Linked DNA regions of Constrictibacter sp. MBR-5. The protein of the gene in region 2 interacts with the protein of the main gene of each other region in a pairwise test. Links are inferred from orthologs where the notes say so. Each region holds a gene or a part of one and is shown on either strand. Other genes may lie near its edges.

Region 1 (3,200 bases), on a different replicon or contig from region 2:
CGATCCCAACCCGCCACCGGCGCCGGAGATCAGCACCACACGTCCATCGATCTGCCGGGCCATCGTGTTCCTCCATCGTTTTGCACGACGCTACGCCGAAGCGCGACGGAGGGAAACGGACGGTCAGCCGGGCTGGGATCCCTCCGGGGCGAGATTCCGTCCGGCCGCCCAACGCGCATGGCCGGCTGCGCGCAATTCGCAGGCCGGGCAACTGCCGCAGCCATAGCCCCAGGCGTGAAGCTGGCTGCGGTCGCCGCGATAGCAGGAATGCGTCTCCTGCACGACGAGATCGACGAGCGCGCTTCCGCCGATGTCTTCGGCCATGTCCCACGTGCCCGCCTTGTCGATCCACATCAGCGGCGTGTGCAGGACGAAGCGGCTGTCGGTGCCCAGGTTGATCGCGACCTGCAGCGCCTTGAGCGTGTCGTCGCGGCAGTCGGGATAGCCGGAATAGTCGGTCTCGCACATGCCGCCCACCATGTGGCGCAGGCCGCGGCGATAGGCGACGGCGGCGGCGAAGGTGAAGAACAGCAGGTTCCGCGCCGGCACGAAGGTCGTCGGCAGGCCGCTCTCGGCGAAACGGATCTCGGCATCGCCGGTAAGCGCGGTGTCGCTGATCCGGCCGAGCACCCCCAGGTCGAGCAGATGGTCGTCGCCGAGCCGGCCGGCCCAACCGGAAAAGGCCCTGACCAGCCGCGCCCTAACGGCGGCGCGGCAGTCGAGTTCGACGCGGTGCCGCTGGCCGTAGTCGAAGCCGATCGTCTCGACCCGCTCGAACCGCTGCAGCGCCCAGGCGAGGCAGACCGTCGAATCCTGTCCTCCCGAGAAGAGCACGAGGGCCCTCTCCGCGTTCGGAACCGGACCCGCCATCGCCACCTCCCCGGCCTGAGCGATCAATTCTCCAGCATGCGGCGCAGCAGGTCGATGTCTTCGGACAGGCCGTTGTCGCCGGCCCGCAGCTCCTCGATCTTGCGCACCGCGTGCATCACGGTGGTGTGGTCGCGGCCGCCGAACTTGCGCCCGATCTCCGGCAGCGACCGCGAGGTCAGCTGCTTGGAGAGATACATCGCCACCTGCCGCGGCCGGGCGACGGCGCGGGCGCGGCGCGGCGAGTGCATGTCGGCGAGGCGGATATTGTAGTGCTCGGCGACCCGCTTCTGGATTTCCTCGATCGTCACCTTGCGGTCGTTCGCCCGCAGCACGTCGCGCAGGACCTCCTGCGCCGTATCGACCGAAATCGGCCGGCCGACCAGGTCGGCATGAGCGGTCAGGCGGAGCAGCGCCCCCTCGAGCTCGCGCACGTTGGAGGTGATCTTCGCCGCCAGGAACTCGAGCACCTGCACCGGCACCTTCGCGCCCATCTGGTCGGCCTTCGCCTCCAGGATCGAATGCCGCAGCTCATAGGTCGTCGGATGGATGTCGGCGACGAGGCCCCAGCCGAGCCGCGAGCGCATGCGCTCCTCCAGCCCCTCCAGGTCAGCCGGCGACTTGTCGGCCGAGATGACGATCTGGCGGTTCTGGTCGATCAGCGCGTTGAACGTGTGAAAAAATTCTTCCTGCGTGCTCTCCCGCCCGCAGATGAACTGGACGTCGTCCACCATCAGCACATGCACGGAGCGGAACTGCTCCTTGAAGGCCATCGTGTCGCGGAAGCGCACGGCGCGGATGAACTGGTACATGAATTTTTCGGCGGACAGGTAGACGACGCGCCTGTGCGGGTCGCGCTCGCGGATGTGCCACGCGATGGCGTGCATCAGGTGCGTCTTGCCCAGCCCCACGCCGCCGTAGAGGAACAGCGGATTGAACGGCGGGCGCTCCGCCTCCGCGGCCCGGCGGCACGCCGCATGGGCGAACTCGTTGGGCTTGCCCGAGACGAAATTGTCGAAGGTCAGCCGCTGGTCGAGCGGCGCGCTCAGCGTGTCGATCCAGTCGTCCTCGTTCTGGACGACACGGATCGACGGCCGCGCCGCGGCATGGCCGTTCGTTCCGGCGGGCGCCGCCGGCTCGCCGGCGGCACTGGCCTCGCCGTTGGCCTCGGCCGCGTGGGTCGCCTTCCGCGCCTCCTCTTCGGCGGCACGCTGCGCCATCGCGCTGATGACGACGAGGTCGATCTCCTGGACGCCGTCGTCTTCCTCGGTCCACAGGCATCTCAGCCTGTCGCCGTACTGCGCGCTGACCCGGTCGCGGAGGAATCGGGTGGGAACGCCGATCCGGACCGTTCCGGCATCGCAGCCGACGAACGTCATCGGCTTTATCCAGCTGCGGAAGACGCCGTCGCCGAACTCGGCGCGCAAACGCCCGCGCACGCGCGCCCACTGCGCGCTTCGAACTTCCGATCGCTCCATCTGTCTATTCCTGGACCCAGGGGAGGCCGCTGGCCTTCCATCCCTCGCGCGCGCCACGATGGCGCGTTTCATCCAGGCCGCCTTCGAACCCGCCGGCGACATTGTAGCATCGGCCGTAGCCTGCGGCCGTCATCGCGATCGCGGCGGCACGCGAACGCACGCCGGACCGGCAGAGAAAATACACCGGCACGTCCGGGGACGGCGCCACGGAACGAACCGCCTCCTCGAATTGCGGGTTGCGCTCCATCGTCGGATAGACCTGCCAGCTGACCGCGGCCACCTGCTTGCCGAGCGGAGACAGGTCGGGCAGACCGACGAACTGCCATTCCGGCCGCGTTCGCACGTCGACCAGAACGGCGCCGCTCTCCGCGCCCAGCCCCTGCCAGGCCTTCTCGGGTGACACGTCTCCCGCGTAGTCAGCCATGTTTTGCACCTCCCGCGCAGCGCCGGTTCCGGCGCGCAGACAAAGGGTGAGCGTCGCGGCGAAACGAAAGTTCCGCCGGCGGCTATCCCAAAGCGAATGGACTAAAGATCGCCATGCCGATGAGACGAGCGTGGATTCGGCTGAATCCAGGAAGTATTCCCAGCCGACAGCGTGTGCCCGGCTAGTGCTCCCGAAGTCTCAACGTGACTTTATTCTTTGTCATTTCCGTCTCCCCAACGGACGCCCGACTTTAATGCGGGTCGCGAGGGAGGGGCAATAGATCACTTCGTGAACACCGGCAAAATCTTCAAGCATCCAATGAAATCAAGGCATTACCAGAGAAACGAAAGCGCCGCGCCCAGGTGGGGCGCGGCGCTTCGGTAAGCCCTACCGGATGAGCGCCTCAGCTGCTGGCGCCCATCTCCTTGATT
Region 2 (3,163 bases):
GTCGCCCGGCGCCGCACCGCCCGGCACCTTCGTCACGTCGATCACGATCAGGTCCATGGATACGCGTCCCACCAGCGGTGCCGGGGTTCCGGAGACGTGGGCGACACCGCGCCCGCCGATCGAACGCAGCCAGCCGTCGGCGTAGCCCACGGCGACCGTGGCGAGCCGGCTGCCCGGTTCGACCGTGGCGGTCGCCCCGTAACCGACGCTCTCGCGCCTGTCAATGTCGCGGACCTGCAGGATGCGCCCATCGAGCCGCACGACGGGCCGCATCGGGTTCGGCAGGCCGGGCGTCGGGTTGCCGCCATAGAGGGCGTAGCCCGGCCGGCCCAGGTCGAAATGCCAGTCCGCGCCCAGGAATATGCCGGACGAGTTGGCGAAGGTGACCGGCGCGCCGGCGAAGGGTGCCGGCAGGCGCGGCAAAGCGGCGCGCATGCGGCGCAGCTGCTCCGCGTTCTGCGGATGCTCCGGTTCGTCGGCACAGGCGAGGTGGCTCATCACCCAGGCCGGCGCGATGCCGTTCAGGGCGGCGGGATGCGCCGCCAGGGCATCGACCTCGGCCGGCGACAGGCCCAGTCGGCACATACCGGTGTCGAGCTGCAGGATCGCCCGGGGCAGGTCCGCGCCGGCGCCGCCGCGGTTCTCCCGCGTGAAGGCGCCCCAGGCGTCGATGTCGTGCCCGCTGTTCAGCACCGGCATCAGGCGGTGGCGCGCATAGACCGCCTCGCAGGGGTGAACCGGTGCCGCGAGCACGCCGATCGCCGCCTGCGGCAGCAGGACCCGCAGCGCGATCGCCTCCTCCAGCTGCGCCACGAAGAAAGTGTCGCAGCCGGCCGCCGCCAGCGCCGGCGCCACGCGCATCATGCCCAGCCCATAGGCGTCGGCCTTGACCACCGCAGCGCAGGCGGCGGTCCCCATGCGGGCGCGCAGCAGCCGCCAGTTGGCGCCGATGGCGTCGAGGTCGATGGTGAGGACGGCGCCGGGACAGGTCACGGACGCGGTACCCGCAACCACGGCACGGAAGGGGCATGCGGGCGGGACGCCCGCGCTCCGAGGGCGTCAGAAGGGGACATCGCCGCCCATGCCCGTCGGTGCGAGGTTGCCGAAGCGGGTGAGCTCGGCTTCGAACAGCAGGCGCACCTTGTCGGTCGGGCCGTGACGCTGCTTGGCGACGATGACCTCCGCCATGTTGTGCACCTTGTCCATCTCGGCCTGCCACTCGGCGTGTTCGGCGGTGCCCTCGGCAGGCTCCTTGCGGCCCAGATAATACTCCTCGCGATAGACGAACATCACGACGTCGGCATCCTGCTCGATCGAGCCCGATTCGCGCAGGTCGGAGAGCTGCGGCCGCTTGTCCTCGCGCTGCTCGACGGCGCGGCTCAGCTGCGAGAGGGCCAGCACGGGCACGTCCAGTTCCTTGGCCAGGCCCTTCAGGCCGCGGGTGATCTCGGAGATTTCCTGCACCCGGTTCTCCGGCCGGCCGTTCGGCGAGCCGCGCATCAGCTGGATATAGTCGACGACGATCATGTCGAGCCGCCCTTGCGTGCGCAGCAGCCGCCGGCACCGGGTGCGCAGCGCCGACACCGACAGGGCCGGCGTGTCGTCGATGAAGATGCGCGACTTGGAGATTTCCTGCGAGGCGACGAAGACCTTCTGGAACTCGTCGTTGGTGATGGCGCCGCGCCGCACCCGGTCCGAGGACACGCCGGAATGCTCGGCGAGGATACGCAGGACGAGCTGCTCGGCCGACATTTCCAGCGAGAAGAGCGCCACGACGTGGCCGTCGACCCGCGTCCGCGTGCCGTTCTCGGCCAGTTCCTCGAACGAGGCGCGGGCCGCGTTGAAGGCGATGTTGGTGGCCAGCGCCGTCTTGCCCATGCCCGGCCGGCCGGCGAGGATCAGCAGGTCGGAGCGCTGCAGGCCGCCCAGCAGCTTGTCGAGCCCCTCCAGGCCGGTCGTCACGCCGGTCAGCATGCCCTCGCGGCGGAAGGCCGACTCGGCCATCTGCAGCGCCTTGACCAGCGTCCGATCGAAGGCTTGGAAGCCGCCCTCGATCTGGCCGGTCGAGGCCAGTTCGAACAGGCGGTGCTCCGCCTTCTCGATCTGCTGGACGGCGTTGATGTCCAGGTCGGCGCCGTAGGCCTCGTTGACCACGTCCTCGCCCAGTTCGATCAGGCTGCGGCGCAGGTGCAGGTCGTACAGCGTGCGGCCGTAGTCCTCGGCGTCGATGATGTTGAAGGCGCTGGCCGCCATCTCGGCCAGGTACCGCGCGCCGCCGACATCGGCCAGGTCGGCGTCGTTCTCGAAATAGCGCCGCAGGGTGGCCGGCGTCGCCTGCTGGCCGCGTTCGATCAGCTTGCCGCAGGCCTCGAAGATGCGGCCGTGCACGCCGTCGGCGAAATGCTCCGGCAGCAGGAATTCCGACACCTTCTCGTAGGCGCGGTTGTTGACCAGGATCGCGCCCAGCAGCGCGATCTCGATCTCGATGTTGGCGGGCGGCGAGCGGTAGGACGGCTCGCCGCCGCTCCGCTCGGTGAGGGAGGTGACGGTGGCGGGGCTGCTGTTCATCGCCGGACCTTACAGCAAACGCGGCGTCTGCGGTGGGGCGCGGTGGCCCCGACCTGTGACGGGGTTATCCCCAGGTCGGGACAACCGCCCCTGCGCCTTGCGGGCGGCGGGGGAAGCCTGTGGACAAACCTGTGCCCGCCTCTACGCCGCCATCCGCTCGCGCTCCCGGTCGACCATGTAGTCGCGGGTCAGCGGCACGGCGTTCAGCTTCTTCGAGAGCTGCAGCTGAAAGACCATCTGGCGCCAGTAGAGGAACGAGGATTCGCAGGCGAGCAGGTAGAATTCCCACATGCGCACGAAGCGCTCGTCGTAGAGGCGCAGGATCTCCTCGCGATTCTGGTCGAAGCGGCGCTTCCACTCGGCCAGGGTCTTGGCGTAGTGCAGCCGCAGGATCTCCATGTCGGTCACCCACAGGCCGGTGCGCTCGACGGCGGCGAGGGTTTCCGACAAGGCGGGGCTGTAGCCGCCGGGGAAGATGTACTTGCGGATCCAGGCGTTCGTGCTGCCCGGCGGCTCCATGCGGCCGATCGAGTGGAGCAGGGCGACGCCGTCGTCGGCCAGCAGCTCCTTCACCTTGGCGAAGAACTGCCGGTGG

The links.
Region 1: the proteins of ABIE65_RS19790 (region 2) and dnaA interact in binary tests that used the Escherichia coli proteins (3 or more experiments, as listed by UniProt). The link is inferred for Constrictibacter sp. MBR-5 from one-to-one orthologs.

What each region holds. Positions count from the first base shown.
Region 1 is NZ_JBEPTK010000002.1:256,279-259,478, reverse strand. Bases 120-3,005 are described here. They hold dnaA (chromosomal replication initiator protein DnaA), read right to left. Parts: upstream 2,346-3,005; coding sequence 894-2,345; downstream 120-893. Other genes in these bases: ABIE65_RS05195 (rhodanese-like domain-containing protein), read right to left, coding at 2,350-2,769; queC (7-cyano-7-deazaguanine synthase QueC), read right to left, coding at 124-870. In the rest of the region: ABIE65_RS05210 (SDR family NAD(P)-dependent oxidoreductase), read right to left, coding at 1-63; rpsT (30S ribosomal protein S20), read right to left, coding at 3,173-3,200. UniProt on the Escherichia coli protein: Plays an essential in the initiation and regulation of chromosomal replication. Binds in an ATP-dependent fashion to the origin of replication (oriC) to initiate formation of the DNA replication initiation complex once per cell cycle.
Region 2 is NZ_JBEPTK010000011.1:51,101-54,263, reverse strand. The notes cover bases 315-3,163. They hold ABIE65_RS19790 (replicative DNA helicase), read right to left. Parts: upstream 2,569-3,163; coding sequence 1,060-2,568; downstream 315-1,059. Other genes in these bases: ABIE65_RS19785 (class I SAM-dependent methyltransferase), read right to left, coding at 2,710-3,163; alr (alanine racemase), read right to left, coding at 315-993. Outside these bases: more of alr, read right to left, coding at 1-314. UniProt on the Escherichia coli protein: The main replicative DNA helicase, it participates in initiation and elongation during chromosome replication. Travels ahead of the DNA replisome, separating dsDNA into templates for DNA synthesis.